One region of the Paenibacillus puldeungensis genome, then DNA from elsewhere that is predicted to be linked to it. Evidence: riboswitches for the same ligand, from Rfam matches in the RefSeq annotation. Region 1 holds a riboswitch; the other holds the start of a gene.
What was found. A riboswitch is a leader RNA that binds a small molecule or an ion and turns the genes downstream of it on or off. The one in region 1 is predicted to bind cobalamin.
Positions count from the first base shown of each region.

Region 2: linked by a shared signal. The riboswitch ahead of ACFQ3W_RS13620 (anaerobic ribonucleoside triphosphate reductase) and the one ahead of ACFQ3W_RS22320 (ABC transporter substrate-binding protein) in region 1 are both predicted to bind cobalamin.

Region 1 is NZ_JBHTLM010000023.1:49,208-57,424, reverse strand. It holds gene ACFQ3W_RS22345 (histidine phosphatase family protein) at 1-590, shown strand, start outside; gene ACFQ3W_RS22340 (hypothetical protein) at 637-846, opposite strand; gene ACFQ3W_RS22335 (RNA methyltransferase) at 971-1,936, shown strand; gene ACFQ3W_RS22330 (putative DNA modification/repair radical SAM protein) at 1,986-3,305, shown strand; gene ACFQ3W_RS22325 (TIGR03915 family putative DNA repair protein) at 3,284-4,075, shown strand; cobalamin riboswitch at 4,203-4,410, shown strand; gene ACFQ3W_RS22320 (ABC transporter substrate-binding protein) at 4,653-5,669, shown strand; gene ACFQ3W_RS22315 (FecCD family ABC transporter permease) at 5,666-6,718, shown strand; gene ACFQ3W_RS22310 (ABC transporter ATP-binding protein) at 6,715-7,500, shown strand; gene cobT (nicotinate-nucleotide--dimethylbenzimidazole phosphoribosyltransferase) at 7,539-8,217, shown strand, end outside.
Region 2 is NZ_JBHTLM010000009.1:16,106-24,322, forward strand. It holds gene ACFQ3W_RS13600 (ribonucleotide-diphosphate reductase subunit beta) at 1-157, opposite strand, end outside; gene ACFQ3W_RS13605 (hypothetical protein) at 389-664, opposite strand; gene ACFQ3W_RS13610 (ribonucleoside-diphosphate reductase subunit alpha) at 886-3,219, opposite strand; gene nrdG (anaerobic ribonucleoside-triphosphate reductase activating protein) at 3,411-3,929, opposite strand; gene ACFQ3W_RS13620 (anaerobic ribonucleoside triphosphate reductase) at 3,926-5,902, opposite strand; cobalamin riboswitch at 6,095-6,321, opposite strand; gene ACFQ3W_RS13625 (SRPBCC domain-containing protein) at 6,951-7,466, opposite strand; gene ACFQ3W_RS13630 (ArsR/SmtB family transcription factor) at 7,494-7,838, opposite strand; gene ACFQ3W_RS13635 (MTH1187 family thiamine-binding protein) at 8,092-8,217, shown strand, end outside.

The sequences.
Region 1 (8,217 bases):
AGTGGTGGCTTGTCCGGCATGGATTGACGGAGTGGAACACCCAGCGAAAATATCAGGGACATAGCGATCTGGCGCTTTTACCGGGGGATGCTTGCGGATTGCTTGGCCTGCGGGAGGAGCTTGCTGGCGTACCCTTCTCGGCGGTCTATTCCAGCGATTTGCTCCGTTGCCGCCAGACGCTGAGCTTTGCGCGCCCTGATCTGGTTTCAGGCTCCACTACCGATCCCCGCCTGCGTGAAATGAATTTCGGAGCGTGGGAAGGCAAAACGTACGATATGCTTAAGGATTTTGCTGTTTATCGGGCGTGGATCGATGATCCAAAGGCGGTTACTCCACCCGGGGGCGAATCATGGCACAGCTTTCAGGGGAGGGTGGCTGAAATGGGGGAGGAACTGCTGGCACTTTCCAAGCGTTTTGTCGAAAAGAGCGATAATGTACGGCTCCTCGTGATTACACACGGTGGAGTTATTTCCATGCTTTCCGCTTTGCTGCAGCCTGGTTTCGGTTTTTGGGACACTAAGGTTTCCCCTGGTGGCGTGATTAGGATAGCACTGAAGGCAACTGATTCGGTAAACCGTAAACTGCTTTAGTCACGCCTCAGGCGCCTAGACTCGTTATCGTTAAAATATAGTGGATTTAGTCAGTTCGGTCATTGACCAGGACAGCCGTAAACAGGAAGGTCAGCAATATAGTCAGTGCGATTCCTACGATTTGAAAAAATAAGTCGTACGGCTCAGGAATAGTTATATATGCAAATATTATGTCCTTCACCAGGAAAAAGAGAATTTGAAAAATGCCCCACCCAACTAGAAGGGTGATGATCCATGGTTTGACTATTCTCATCATGCTTTATCCACCTTTGAAATTTCATAAACGACGGGAATTCAAAGCGTTTGGCTAATGCTGGAAACAATAACATTATACTGGAACAATTATCAAATTTGAATGGGAACAGGAAAGGAATTGGCGAATGAAAATTGATGCTGGCCGAGGCGGACCTGAAGCTCTAACAGATAATAGTATTTACTTTTACGCCTGCCACGAAAATGATGTGGAACTATGCCACATGGAGCTGCGCGCCTTGTTTGGACATAACCCTGAATCATCCGCTTTTATTGAGTCTTCCCGCAAAGTAGAGCCTAACCGTAGTCCCTTCATCTCCATGCGATTGGATGTCCTGTTTAGGGTGAATTCTATAGAAGAACTGGTCTTGAATGTGAAAGCTGTTCGGCTTGAGGAAAAAACCTTCAAAGTCGTTTATATGAAAAGCGGTACGAAACGCAGCTATGAAGAGCAGCGAGAGCTGGAACGCCTGATCGGGGGACATATAACTGGAAAGGTCGATGTGCATAAGCCACATGTGATGTTCGGATTATTTTCAAACGGAGATACTTGGGTCTTTGGTGTATGCCATTCCGGTGAGGCAGTCTGGCTGAAGCATAAAGACAAGCCTCAAAACTATTCAACCGGTTTAAGTACATATGTTGCGCGTGCACTTGTTAATATCGCCGTTCCTGAGACGGCGGGAATCAAGGCGATCGACCCTTGCTGCGGGATGGGCAATGTGCTGATTGAGGCGCTATCCATGGGCATTGACATCGTTGGTCGGGATATTAATCCACTGGCTATAAAAGGAGCTAGGGTCAATTTGCGCCATTTTGGATATTGCGACCCGGATTTAGTAGTCATCGGAGATATGAACGAGATAGAGGAGAGATACGATGCGGCTATCATCGATATGCCCTACAATCTGTGCTCGGTGCTTTCTCCGGAAGAGCGGGTCCGTATGCTCAACAGTCTGCAGCGATTCAGCAACAGGTCGGTCATCGTATCCTCCGAACGCCTTGAGAAGGACATAGCTGCTGCAGGTCTTGCAATTGCCGACCAATGTACATTAACAAAAGGTTCTTTTGTGCGCAACGTTTGGTTGACTTGACGGGAACATTTGTTCCCTTTATAATCAAGTCATAGGAGGCGTGTGCGCTATGAATGTCTACGAGAAACTGACCATTTTGACCGATTCTGCAAAATATGACGTGTCCTGCTCCTCGAGCGGCGTTGACCGGAAGAATACCGGCAGCGGAATGGGAAGTGCTGCGTCATTCGGCATATGTCACAGCTTTGCTGCGGACGGACGATGCATATCGCTGCTGAAAGTGCTGTTCACCAACAGCTGCATTTTTGATTGCAAATATTGTGTAAACCGAAAATCGAATGATACAAAGAGGGCCATGTTCACGCCGGAGGAACTGGCCGATTTGACGATGAATTTTTATCGCCGCAATTTCATAGAGGGGCTGTTTCTAAGTTCCGGCATCGCCCGAAACCCCGATTATACCGCTGAATTGCTGATCAATACGCTGACCCTTCTTAGAGGGCGCTATCAGTTTAACGGATACATACATGTCAAAGCCATTCCCGGTGCCGATCCGGCTTTGATTTCACGTTTGGGCCTGCTGGCTGACCGGATGAGTGTCAATATTGAGCTTCCTTCCCAGGAAAGCTTAAAGCTGCTTGCTCCCGACAAGAGCAAGGAGTCCATTTTGCGACCGATGCAGGTGATTCGGGAAGGAATTAGGGAGAATTGCACCGATATCGTGAAATACCAGCATGCTCCGAAATTTGTCCCTGCAGGGCAGAGCACTCAGATGATCGTCGGCGCTACGCCGGACAGCGACTACAAGATTTTGACGTTGACCGAGGCATTGTACAAGAAATATAGCTTAAAGCGTGTGTTTTACTCTGCTTATACGCCGGTTGTGGAGCATTCACTGCTGCCTGCTCTGGAAAGCAAGCCTCCTCTGCTTCGCGAGCACCGGCTCTATCAGGCCGATTGGCTGTTGCGCTTTTACGGCTTTTCCGCGAGCGAGCTGCTTGACGAGCGAACCCCTAATTTTAATCCGATGATCGACCCCAAATGTAATTGGGCGCTTAATCATATGGAGCGTTTTCCGATGGAGATTAATAAGGCTCCTTATGAGCAATTGCTCCGCATCCCAGGTGTTGGTGTTCGCAGTGCGAAGCGGATTGTACAAGCCAGAAAGACGGGAGTATTGGATTTTTCCGCTTTGAAGAAACTTGGAGTCGTCCTGAAACGAGCCCAGTATTTTATCACATGTGGGGGAAGATCGCTGGAAGGCTTGAAAGTGAACCAGAACATGATTCTGCGGTCGCTTCTGTCCGATCGGGAAATGAAGATGTATTCCACGGAGCCGCGCGTAGAACAGCTTAGTCTGTTTGATGTGGTGGAGCCAGTCGGGACACCGCGAGAGGAAGTGATCAAATGGCTTGGCGGAGCGATTTAGCCTATGCCTATGACGGCAGCTTCGATGGCCTGATGACCTGCGTGTTCGAAAGCTATGCGTCGAAGGAGATTCCCATTGATATTCAGTCCGGAGATGAACAACAGTATTTGCTTTTTCCCACGAAGTGGGTTGATACGAATCTGGAGAAAGCCGAGAGGGTGTACCGAGCCATTGGAATCAAGGTGTCATCTGAGGCTCAGAGGTTCGTAAGGGAAGGATTTTTGACATGTGCGGAGCAGAAGGAAGTGCTAATACTCCGCTTTTTACGGCTGGGTTTTACGCATGGTAAGGCTGTGATGGATATGCTGGCAGACGATACGGTTCACCTGCTCCAGCGAGCAGTGCAGCAGCTGAATCATGAAAGTCACATGTTTACGGGGTTTGTACGGTTTTCGGTGTATGACGATGTTTTAGTTTCCGTTATTGAACCGAAAAACGAGGTATTGCCGATTTTATCCGACCATTTCTGCGAACGTTTCCGCAACGAGTCTTTCCTGATTTACGACAAAACACACAGAAAAGCGCTAGTTCATCAGCCGCCTGGTGGACCTCGTAAGACCGGACTGACGGACATTTTGGAAGTGGATGAATTTGTGTTGCCGGAGCCTGGTGAAGAAGAGAAGGCATACCGACGGTTGTGGAAGCAATTTTACGACACGGTTGCGATCAAGGAGAGAATTAGTCCTCGGCGGCAGATGTCTCATATGCCTAAGCGATACTGGGCAAATCTCACGGAAATGTCTTATGATGAAGTCAAAAGGCTGCGCTAATTGTCCGCAGAGATTGTAAATCCCGGCATCTGTAATGTTGTAAGTTTAGTTTCAACAGGAAAGGTTTGGCATTGTAAGATTTCCTCTTTTCCCCTATAATCCTAGTGAGAGTAATGCCATATTCAAGCGAATCATAGTGCCCGTAGGTCCTGAAGCAGCGGCTGTGTCGTCTGCTTTGGGTTAAAAGGGAAGCCGGTGAAAGTCCGGCACGGTCCCGCCACTGTAACCAGGGATGAGCTCATGATGCCACTGTTGCCCACAAATGCCGGGGATGGGAAGGCGAGCGAACATCAATAACCTGGAGTCAGGAGACCTGCCCACGGGAATCCAAGACGGTCCTTCGAGGAAAGGATAACGCTCTGCTTAGATACCATAGCCGCAACTGGACATTTAATTTGAATTTTCTAGTGCCGCTATCGGCTTTGTAGACGTGCCCCTAATCCTTAAGGATTAGGGGCTTTCTTGTTTCTTATTTTGGATTGATTGCTAGGTACTGATTGCTGCATCGCAGTATCGCTTTGACTCAGGCGTTCTTGAAATAGAAAACCGCTATAGCAGAGGAGAGAGGCTTTAGATGATGAGAACATGGAAACAAATATGGGCGATCGGACTGCTGGTTTTGGTGCTTTTAACCGTAGCTGGCTGTGGATCCGATAATGCAGGAAAAGCGCAAGAAGTTAATGGGGCTAAGGAATCAACCCAGCAAGAGCAGAATGGCGGAGCTGCGAAGACTGACGACGATCAGCAAGGAAAGCAAACGGTATATCCGCTCACCCTCAAGGATTCCAGCGGGGTAGAATTTACGTTCGAGAGCGCGCCTCAAAAAATCGTCACGCTCGCTCCATCTGAAACGGAGACTTTGTTCGCGCTTGGACTCGACCAGCAAATCGTAGGGGTTTCCGATGTGGATGACTATCCGGAAGCGGCGAAGAGCAAACCCAAAATGGGTGGCTTCAAAGTAAACGTTGAAGCGGTCGTTGCCGCTCAGCCGGATCTCGTCGTTGTGGGCAATCTAATAGATGAAGCTACCGTTAAAAGCTTGACTGATTTGGGACTAAAAGTGTTCCAATCCCATCCGAAAACCGTGAAGGATGTCATGGAGGACATCAAAACGATGGGAGTGATTACTAACCGTCAGGCTGAGGCTGAAGCCACGGTTCAATCGATGGAGCAAGAGCTCAATCAGGTGACGGATGCCGTTAAATCGCTTGGCGCGGATCAGAAGAAAAAAGTATACATTGAGTTTTCTCCAGGCTGGACGGTCGGCAAAGGGGAGTTTATGGACGAATTGATTGCCCTTGCGGGTGGCGTTAATGTGGCCTCCGACGTTAAAGGGTGGAGCGAAATTAATGAGGAGAATATCATTAAAGCGAACCCGGATGTCGTTCTATATGCAAAGAGCGTTGTTGACGACAAGAATAAGACGCTTGCGGATATTATCAAGGGGCGCAGCGGTTGGAATCAAATTACCGCAATTAAGGAAAATCAAGTCATTGCCCTTGACGATAACCTGCTTAGCCGACCAGGACCTCGCTTAACGAAGGGGTTAATCGAAGTAGCTAAGGCGATATACCCGGACTTGATCAAGCCATGATAAGAGGTAAGCTTGCCGGGTACGGAGCGATTGGAATCATCTTGCTAGCCGTTACGCTGCTGCTATGCATTGGCTTTGGTTCTGTTTCGCTGCCGGCTCAAGACATCGCTCTCATTTTACTTCATCGTATACCTGGACTTAGCCACTTGATTCACGCCGATTGGAGCGTATCCTCCGAGCAGATCGTCATGCAGGTACGCCTTCCACGGGTGTTGCTCGGCCTTTTGGTAGGCGCTTCGCTGGCGGTTGCCGGAGCCGGATTTCAGGGAGTACTGCGTAACCCGCTTGCCGATCCGTTTACCCTTGGCGTATCCTCCGGTTCAGCCATTGGTGCGGCGGTGCTTATCTTTTTTGGCTGGCAGTTTTCTTGGCTAGGGATCTTTACCCTTCCGACTGTAGCTTTCGTGACCGGGGCAGCGACGCTTTGGATCGTCATCTGGCTGGCTCGGGAAAACGGCAAGATTCCGATTGAAAGTTTGATTTTATCAGGTGTAGTTATGCAGTCGTTTCTTGGCGCGGTCGTTTCCTTCTTAACGGCGATGTCCAAGAAAACGGTGAATGAAATTTTATATTGGACGATGGGCAGCTTAAGTTTGCGTGGATGGTCGTATACGGCCATCCTTTTGCCGTATTTGCTGATCGGAGTGGTATTTCTTTGGAGCCGGGCCAGAACGCTGAACTTGCTGGCCTTAGGTGAACGACAAGCAGCCCATACAGGCCTTGCCGTAGAAAGAACCAAGCTCAGTGTCCTGATCGTTGCGACGCTAATGACGGCGGCCGCCGTATCGGTGTCCGGGGTGATTGGATTTGTCGGTCTTGTTGTTCCGCATATGATTCGGCTTATTACCGGACCTGATTACCGTCTGATCATACCGCTATCTGCGCTCGGTGGAGGAATCTTTATGATGTGGAGCGATTTGGCAGCTAGAACGCTGCTCGCCCCGACGGAAATTCCGCTTGGTATTGTAACGGCCTTCGTTGGAGCGCCATTTTTCGGCTATTTGTTGTATCGGAAAAAGAAACAAAGGGAGGAGGAACTGCTGCGTTGATCGAAATTACTGGAGTGTCAAAAGCTTACGGCCGCCAACATGTTCTTAAGGATGTTTATTGGCGTGTACAGGCAGGGGAGTTTTGGGGATTGATCGGCCCAAACGGCAGTGGCAAAACGACGCTGCTTAACCTCATTTCCGGCGTTGAGCAGCCCGATGCTGGATCGATTATGCTGCAGGGTGCTCCCCTCTCCTCCTACACAAGAAAATCGTTATCAAGGAAAATGGCCGTTCTGCAGCAGGATGGGCTGCCTCGGGTTGCTTACCCGGTTCGTGAAGTCGTGGAGATGGGGCGTTTTCCTTATCAAGACTGGCGGGGACGCGAGAAGCACGAAGATAATGTCCGCCTGGTTGAGGGGATTATGGAAAAGCTGGAGCTAACGGAGCTGGCGGATCGACCGCTAAGCGTGCTAAGCGGAGGACAGCGGCAGCGAGCCGCACTTGGTAAAGTGATGGCCCAACAGCCCGAGCTTGTGCTGCTCGACGAACCGACAACCTATCTGGATCTTCGTTATCAAATTCAATTTATGGAGCTAATTGCGGATTGGCAGAAGCAGGATGGACTTACCGTTGTGTCGGTTTTACATGACTTAAATCTCGCAGCTTTGTTTTGTGACCGACTGCTGGTGATCAGCGAGGGGGGAATTGTGGCGCAGGGTCCACCGGATGAGATTCTTACCGAGAAGATGATTGAGGAAGTATTCGGGGTGAAATCGCATTTGGTCGTCCACCCGGATACGAAAACCCCGCAGCTGCTGCTACAACGGGCGATAGAGAAATAGAAGTTGAAGTAAAATCCATATAAAAGGAGCAATCATAAATGGAACAATCTATTGTAGAATTGGTCAGCAGTATTAAACCGCTGGATAAGGTGGCGATGGCTGCCGCAGAAGAACATTTGAATCGGTTAACCAAACCACCAGGAAGCCTAGGTAAGCTAGAAGCCCTTGCCGTCAAACTTGCGGGCATCACGGGAAAAGTGGCAAATGCATTCCCGCAGCGAACAGTTATGGTGATGGCGGCCGATCACGGGGTTTGTGAGGAAGGAGTCAGCGCTTTTCCAGCGGAGGTTACCCCGCAAATGGTACATAATTTTTTAGCAGGCGGTGCGGCGGTGAACGTTCTGGCACGTCAAGCCGGTGCGGAAGTCCTCTGTATCGATATTGGAGTAAATGCAGAAATGACACATCCGGCACTGATTCAGCGCAAAGTTCGGTATGGAACGGCCAATATGGCCAAAGGAGCTGCAATGAGCCGCGAGGAAGCGGAGGAAGCCATCTTGACCGGAGTGAGCCTTGTCGAAGAGGCAGTATCACGGGGAGTTAACCTCTTTGTAACCGGTGAAATGGGAATCGGGAATACGACAGCGAGCGCAGCTTTAATGAGCGCTTTTACCGGTATTTCTCCTCAGGAGAGCGTAGGACGAGGTACAGGACTGAACGATGAGCGGCTGCGCCATAAGGTGGATGTTGTTAAGCGGGCTCTGGAGAAAAACCGGC
Region 2 (8,217 bases), on a different contig from region 1:
CGTCCGCAATCCAGTGATTCAGCAGCAGAACCTTGTATAGTTTATACATATGAGGCATGCGGATGTCGTTCCAGTTCAATATCCCGGAGCATTCGCCGCCGATAATCCGCGTCGATTTGTTCGGCGCTTCGGTGTTGAAGATCGTTTGTAGTTGCATGGATTTCATCTCCTTGAGTTTGTGAAAATCGGCTTGTCGCGGTAATTGAGGTTGAACTCTAGTAGATAGTGCGAGTGGAGGCTGGCGGGTGAAATGTTCTTCCGATCGCTGTTGTTCCCGGATTTCTCTGATTGTATAAATTCAGAAGTAGTAGAAATCCGCGAACAAAGGCGAACGCTCCGCTTCTCCAGAGCCATTTCTCCCTCTAGCCTTTTCCGCACATTATGTAGTTCAACCTGTTCGCACTACCGTGAGCGCATCCCCGCAGGGGACAGCGCCACTGCGCACACAGCAGCAGTAACCCCCGCCGTAGTGGCAGTCAACGTCCCTGCACGACAGTAAGCGTATCCCCGCAGGGGACAGCGCCGCCCCGCAGGCAGCAGCAGTAACCCTCGCCGCAGAAGCAGTCACCGCCCCCGCAGGAGCGCTACATGTAGAGCGTGCCCGAAGGGCGACAAGCGGCTCTTGAGCACATAGCAGCCCGGGTGCGCCTAACGTTTCAGTCATGAGCAGCACGGTTTCCAGGTCACCCGGGTGCTCTAAAAGTAAGACGTACCCGAAGGGGGAAAAGCGTGCCACGCGCCGAAGCCTAGCGCATCCCCGCAGGGGACAGCGGCAGGAGCGCCTCTGTCGCTCCCACGTTCCCCCAGTTTGCGGGAGACCAGAGGGCAGCGGGCCCTCGGGCGCCCTCCCTTACGGTAAGGGAGGGGTGGGGAGGGTTGAGTCCCCTACGATGCACACGACTCGCACTCCTCAATCGTCAACGCCCGGCTGCGCACATAATACGTCGATTTGAGGCCAGCCTTCCAGGCGTGCAGGTGCAGCTCCAGAAACTCCGTCGCCCGGATATCCGGCCGCACGTACAGGTTGAAGCTTTGCGCCTGGTCCACGTGGCGCTGGCGGGCGCCAGCCGCTTTGATCGACCAGTGCTGGTCGATGAGGAACGCCGTCTTGTAATACCAGATCGTCTTTTCCGACAGGTCTGGCGCCGGATTGGCGATCTTGTAGGTTGTTTTTTCCTCGTACGACAGCAACTCGTACAGCGGATCGATGCTGGCGGTGGAGCCGGCGATGATCGAGGTCGATCCGTTCGGCGCGATCGCGAACATCCAGGCGTTGCGGACGCCGTTCTCGCGAACCAAAGCTTGCAGCTCACGCCACTGCTCGGTCGTCACGTATTTTCCTTCGCGCGTGCCGTCCGTATAGCCGCGTGAGGTGAAGTATTCGCCGCTTTCCCAATCGGAGCCAGCGAATTTCGGGTAGCGCCCTTTTTCCTTGGCGAGCTCCATGCTCGATCTGACCAGCAGGTAGTTGATTTTTTCATAGAGCGCGTCGTTATAGGCTACCGCTGCGTCGGATTCCCAGCGAATGCCTTCCAGAGCTAAAAGATGGTGCAGTCCGAAGGTGCCGAGCCCGATCGCGCGGTATTGGCTGTTCGTATATTGAGCCTGCAGCACTTCGATATTGTTAATGTCGATGACGTTGTCCAGCATCCGCGTTTGAATCGGAACGAGGCGCTCCAGCACGCCGGCCGGTACGGCCCGGGCCAGATGGATCGAGTTCAGGTTGCAGACGACGAAATCGCCAGGAATTTTGGAAATGACGATGCGGGTTTGCCCATCTTTTGTAACCAGTTCCTCTTGTTCAATGACCGTTGGCGATTGGTTTTGCATAATTTCCGTGCACAGGTTGGAGGAGTACACCATGCCGTGCGCCCGGTTCGGGTTGGCACGGTTGACGGTGTCCCGGTAGAACATGTAAGGCGTGCCGGTTTCCAGCTGCGATTTCATAATCCGCTTCATGATGTCGATCGCCGGCATCGTAATGCGCGACAAGGTCGGGTGGTTGACCGCCTCCATGTATTTCTCGCGGAAGGTCCCGCGGCCAAACTCTTCATCGTAAAAATCCTCCAGCCCCAGCGCCCGGCCGTTCTCATCCTTCCAGCCCATCGTTTTCTTCACTTCGTGCGGGCAGAACAGGTTCCATTCGCCGCGGGCCTCAACGGCCTCCATGAACAGGTCGGGGAGACTAACGCCGTGGAACACGTCGTGGGCACGCATCCGTTCGTCGCCGTTGTTCAGCTTCAGGTCGAGGAAGGCGAGAATATCTTTATGAAAAACGTCCAGGTACACGGCAATCGCGCCTTTGCGCGTGCCAAGCTGGTCGACACTGACGGCGGTGTTGTTCAGCTGGCGAATCCAGGGGATGACGCCGGAGCTGGTGTTTTTGTGGCCGCGAATGTCTGAGCCGCGAGCCCGGACTTTGCCGAGGTACACGCCGATGCCGCCACCCATTTTGCTGAGCCGAGCGATGTCGGTGTTCGAGTCGAAGATGCCTTCGAGCGAGTCGTCCACCGTATCGATGAAGCAGCTGGAGAGCTGGCCGGCCACCTTTTTACCGGCGTTGGACATCGTCGGCGTTGCGGCGGTCATGTACAGATTGCTCATCGCCCAATAGGCTTCTTTGACCAGCTCCAGGCGTTTTTCAGCCGGCTCCTTATGCATCAGGTACATCGCGATGATCATGTAGCGCTCCTGCGGCAGCTCCATCGTCCGACCGTCAAAGTCGGTAGCCAAATAACGCTCCGCGAGGGTCAGGAGACCGATATAGTCAAACAGCAAATCGCTGGAAGGATCGATCGTCTCCCCAAGCTCTTCGATTTGTTCCTTCGTGTAGGCCTCCATCAGTTCTTCGCGATAGACACCGATTTTGCACAGCTCGGCTACGAGGTGGTAAAACGAACCGTAAGGCTGCTCAGGATAGGCTTTATAACGGCGGTTGACCGCCGCTTTTTTGTACAGGGAGGTCAGCAGGGAACGGGCGGCAGCAAACTTCCAGTTCGGCTCCTCCTTGGTTACAAGCTCCAAAGCGGACATTGTAAATGCGTTACTGATTTCTTCGCCAGTCACCTCGTCCCGGCGCAGCTTGGCGTTAACCCCGCGCAGCAGGCGTTCCTTGTCCAGTGTATGTAATCCTTCCAAAATGCGATCGGCATATACGCCTAAACGCTCCGCATCAAAAGCAAGCTGGCGGTTGTTCGGTTTCGTCACAAGTGTTGGCATAAAATGAATCCTCGCTTTCCCGACATAAAGTAAGAAATAAAGAAAAACCTTAGTTTTTCTATTAATCTTTTAATTCTCAAATTGCAGATATACGGTGAAAAAAAGAGCGCAAAACCACTGCGCCTCATAAGAGCAATCAAGTGACCGTGACAAACATCACAGATTATCTATTATACTCGAAACTCTAAAACCTAGAAAGAGTAGAGCGGCTGCCATAGGGCGATTTCTTCGCCTGCCAGACTGCGCTGGATGTCGATTAGCCGCTGATTGCTGCTGCCCCGGTAGAGCAGGGAAGGGTCGCGCAGATCCTCTACGAAACGGCCGTCGACCAGCACCTCACAGCGCCGCAGCAGCTCATATTCGGTCGATTCCGGATTCTGGGTCAATTCCTCGTAAGTATAGCCGCTGTAAATCCAAATCGAGATCGGACCCGTCTCGGCGACAATCCGGTCGATCATCCCGGCGACCTCCTCGGCGGAGAAAAAGGGGTCTCCGCCGAGAATCGATATGCCGCTGAGCAGCGGATTGTTTTTAATGTCATGAATGATTTTCTGTTCCTGCTCTAGTGTGAACGGCTCCCCATAATCAAAGTTCCATGTGGCCGGACTGAAACAGCCTTTGCAGTAATGGCGGCATCCGCTGATGAAAATGGCGGCCCTGAGGCCTTCGCCTTCATTGATGGATTCCGGGTAATATCCGCAAATATTCATACGCCGTGCTTAACCCGGTCGCGTACTTCGGCCTGCTTCGCGGCGTTAAACCGTGTTTGGTAATCACCGGTCAAATAGCCGGTAACGCGGCGCAGGCGGCGGATATATATATCCTTTTCGCTTTTTCCGCAGGAAGGGCAGGTGGCCCCGATAATGCCTTCAAAGCCGCAGGCGGAGCAGCGATCGATCGGATGATTGATGCTGAAATAGCTCACATTCTGCTGAAGGGCGTATTGTACGATTTTCAGGAACGCAGCCGGATTGCTCCGAGCGTTGCCATTCAGCTCGATGTAAGAAATCGCTCCTGCGTTACAGAGCCCGTGAAATTTGGACTCCAGCTCGATTTTACGGGCAGCGCTGATATCGTAATACACCGGAATGTGGAAAGAGTTTGTATAATATTCGCGGTCCACAATACCTGGTACAAGGCCGTAAGTTGCCCGGTCACGTTTGGTGAACTTGCCGGACAAGCCTTCCGCTGGCGTAGCGAACAGCGTGATATTCAAATCATGGATGTCGCTTTGGCGGTCGCAGTAATCGCGCATGTAGGAGATAAGCTCGTAAGCTTTTTCGTATACAGCCTCATCTTCACCGTGATGCTTGCCGTACATCGCCTTCATGCACTCGGCCAGCCCGATGAAGCCAATGGACAGGCTGCCGTGTTTGAGCAAATCGCCGACAGTCTCGTCTGGTGCCAAATGCTCGCCGCCTTCCCATACACCTTCACGCATCATGAAGTCCGAAGCCTTCGCTTTTTGGGAAGCTTGAATTTTAAAGCGATGCAGAAGTCCCTCAAGCGCAATATCCATATAATGCGTCAGCTCCCGGTAGAAGCCGCGCTCGTCCGCTTCTTTCCGCCGCCCAAGGGCAATGCCGTGCTCCAAGCCTAGCTTGACGAGGTTTAATGTATTAAATGAAAGATTGCCTTTACCGGACAAATGGTTACGCCCGAAGCGGTCGGCCAATACGCGAGTCCGGCAACCCATCGTTGCAAACTCGGTATCCGGGTTGGTTGGGTCGTAGTACACCAGGTTTAGCGGTGCATCCAGGTTCGCGAAGTTAGGGTACATGCGCTTGGCTGAGCACTCGGCTGCTTTCAAAAAGAGAGTGTAATTGGGCTCACCCGGGTTTTGGTTAATGCCTTGTTTGCACTTGAAAATCTGAATCGGGAAAATCGGTGTTTCTCCGCTACCGAGCCCGCGCATCGTCGCGGTAAGCAGGGAGCTAATTACCATTTGGCCTTCAGGTGACGTACAGGTTCCGTAGTTGATGCTTGTAAACGGAATTTGTCCGCCGGCCCGGCTCGACATCGTATTCAGATTATGTACAAGGCTTTCGGCCGCTTGCAGCGTTTCGCTTTCAGTTTCCTTATACGCATATTTGAAAGTTTTCGGGAAACGGTCCCGTAGGTCGGTGCGGCTCATCGTAATATCGCCGTAATCAGCCTCCGTATCGCCTTCATCGAAATATTCCAGACCTTTACGGAAATATTTGCTGAACGATTTGGCTACATAAGGAGCAAGGTCGAAATCGAGTTTATTTGCGGAAACGCCGCCGTATTGGGAATTTTGCTGGGATTGAAAAATAATCGCCACGAGCGCCATTGCCGTCATGATGGAGGATGGTGGGCGCACGCTGCCGTTCCCGGTGTTGAAGCCTTGACGAAGCAGCTTCTCGAACGGGATAAATATACAGTTGGTTGCCCCGATTGCATAATGGTCAAGGTCGTGCACATACACGATGTTATCCTCGATCGCCTGCTCGACGTGCTGTGGCATCATGAAATGATGGGCATACCATTTGGCATATTCGCTGCCGAATTTGCTCATTTTTCCGGAGAAGCTTTCGCCGTTCAGATTCGCGTTCTCACGCAAAACCTCCAAATTGCGGCTTTCAATAATTTCTTCGCCCAAATGAACAACTTCATCCAGCATATGATCCCGAGCTGTATACGTTTGATTAAGCAATGCCATAACAAAGTTCCCCTCTCAACATACTGAGCTTTGACTACATACGACGACATACAAAGAGCATTTCCAACCCGATGAGGCAAGGTTAAAAATGCCCGGATGCGCTTCAATAAATAACGGTTCCACGTGGTCATACAGACCGCGGAATAGGTACAAGCAGCAAGCGGACACCATCCCTGTTTCCTCGCAAGGTTATCCGGTGTCTATAAACGGGCAGGTCTCCTGGCTTACGGAATTTTCGCTGGCGCCTTCCCGTAGGTCTAGGCACAACATACAGTGGCTTCATGTCAGCGAATCGTCTGGATTTAGAAATCCTGAGCGCTTCCGATTACAGTGGCGGGACCGCAGCGGAGTTGCACCGCACTTCCCTTTTAAGCTCCGGCGGCAGTTCCCGCCGGATCACCCGTTTACACTATATTTTGTTAAGATGTTCTAAGATTAACTCAATATATTGTGTTTGTAAACGGGGTATTTATCGGAATGAAGGTTTGAAATGGTGACCGAAACGGACGAGCGCAAGGGTGGTGCGGCATGCGGGGAAAGGGAGGAATTTGTGAACTTTTTTTGGGCATCTGTCTTAAAAAAATAGAGCAGCATTCAATAAATAGATAATCTCAACGGTAACGTAAGAGGTGGGACAAATGTTGTAGATTGTACAACAATCTAATCGGATTCTAGGCTTTTAGGCCGGATTGTTGTAGAAAGTACAACAATATTGTAGCAGTAGGCCCAATTAACCCAAAATTGCTGCACGAAATACATCAATCTGCGGTGCGCAAGCCGTTTCGCGTCTAAATTGTTGTATGAAATACAACAATCGGAGCGGGGTTATGGGCGTGCGGTAAAATGGGAGATGAGTGTAGAAGTCAAAGCCATCTCAAAGGACGCCGTCAGATGTTTAGCTTCGGTAACGAGGATAGTTTTGCATAAATAAGCATACTCAGAACCATTAGGAGAGAAAACCCTGTCTTTTCAGTCAAATAAGATCGTCTACATACGCCAAAATAAACAGCCGCCGGCTCTAAAGCCTGACGGCCGTCATCAAACTTTCTTACTTGACTTCGTTCAGATGCTCTTCGAGACGTTTCCAAGTTTCCGTGATGCCCTGCAGCATGCCCATATCCATGACGGTCTTGAGCGCCTCTGCGGATACATATTCAGCACGGCTGACCAACTTTGTCCTGCCACCTAGATCGATGAATTCTATCGTGATCTCGGTCGACGGCATAGACTCGTTCGTGTTGCCTTCGGCATCCGAAAAGTAATCGATTTGGCTGATCAATTCCGGCTCAACAATTTCCTTGTAAACACTTTTGCCCCAAGACTCCATGCCGTAAAAATCACCCTGGTTCTGATCAACGCACTTCATACAGTAGTGCCAAACGCCGCCCGGCCGGAAATCGACGCTGCAAACCGGAAGCTCCCAGCCTTTCGGTCCCCACCAATGCTTGAGATGCTCAGGCTCTTTAAACATTTTGAACACGAGGTCACGCGGTGCATCGAAAACGCGTTCCAGCATCAGTACCCGATCGTTCTCTACCCTCGAAACCATAGCGTTGTTTGACATCATAATTCCTCCATCTATTTAATTGATTTAAGTCTTCTCCTTGTTTTGCAGCTCACGCAAGTAGGCGTCCAGATTGTCGAATCTCTCTTCCGTTATGCCCCGGAAGGATTTCACCCATGAATCCAGCGCTTGGAAGGGCTCTGGCCGGAGCATGTAGATCCGGCGGTTGGCTTCCGCCTTCATTTCCAAAATTCCGTTGTTGGTAAGCACCTTCAAATGCTTTGAGGCTTGGGGCTGGCGGAGTCCTGCCCGATCGGCGATTTCTCCCACGGTTAAGGGGCCGCTGCGCAAGAGTTCGACGATATGCATACGATTAGTTTCAGCCAATGCGCTCAGCGTTGCTGTGTCCATACTCGGAACACTGTCTGACATGCTGTTGTTCACCTCATTAAGTGTTGGTCTTTAGGAACAATGCCATCCCCTTTCAACCTATTGTTAACTTTGTGATGGTTAAAATATACACTTTAGAGAATATTCCCGTCAAGGAATATTTCGTTTGAAGTAAGCTGAATAGGTGTTACTGCAAATATAAGAGAAGATGTGATACATCAGATTTGTAAAATACGCCTGCTAAAGTGGTAAAATAAATGGAGAGTGATTAACTTTGGACAAGGGGGACCACGGTATGGCTATTGCAGAAGTGACGATTATTCCGATCGGTACGGGGAGTACAAGTCTGAGTTCCTATGTAGCCGATTTGCAGCGGGTGCTGGGTAAGCAGGAGGGGATCACGTATACGCTGACCTCGATG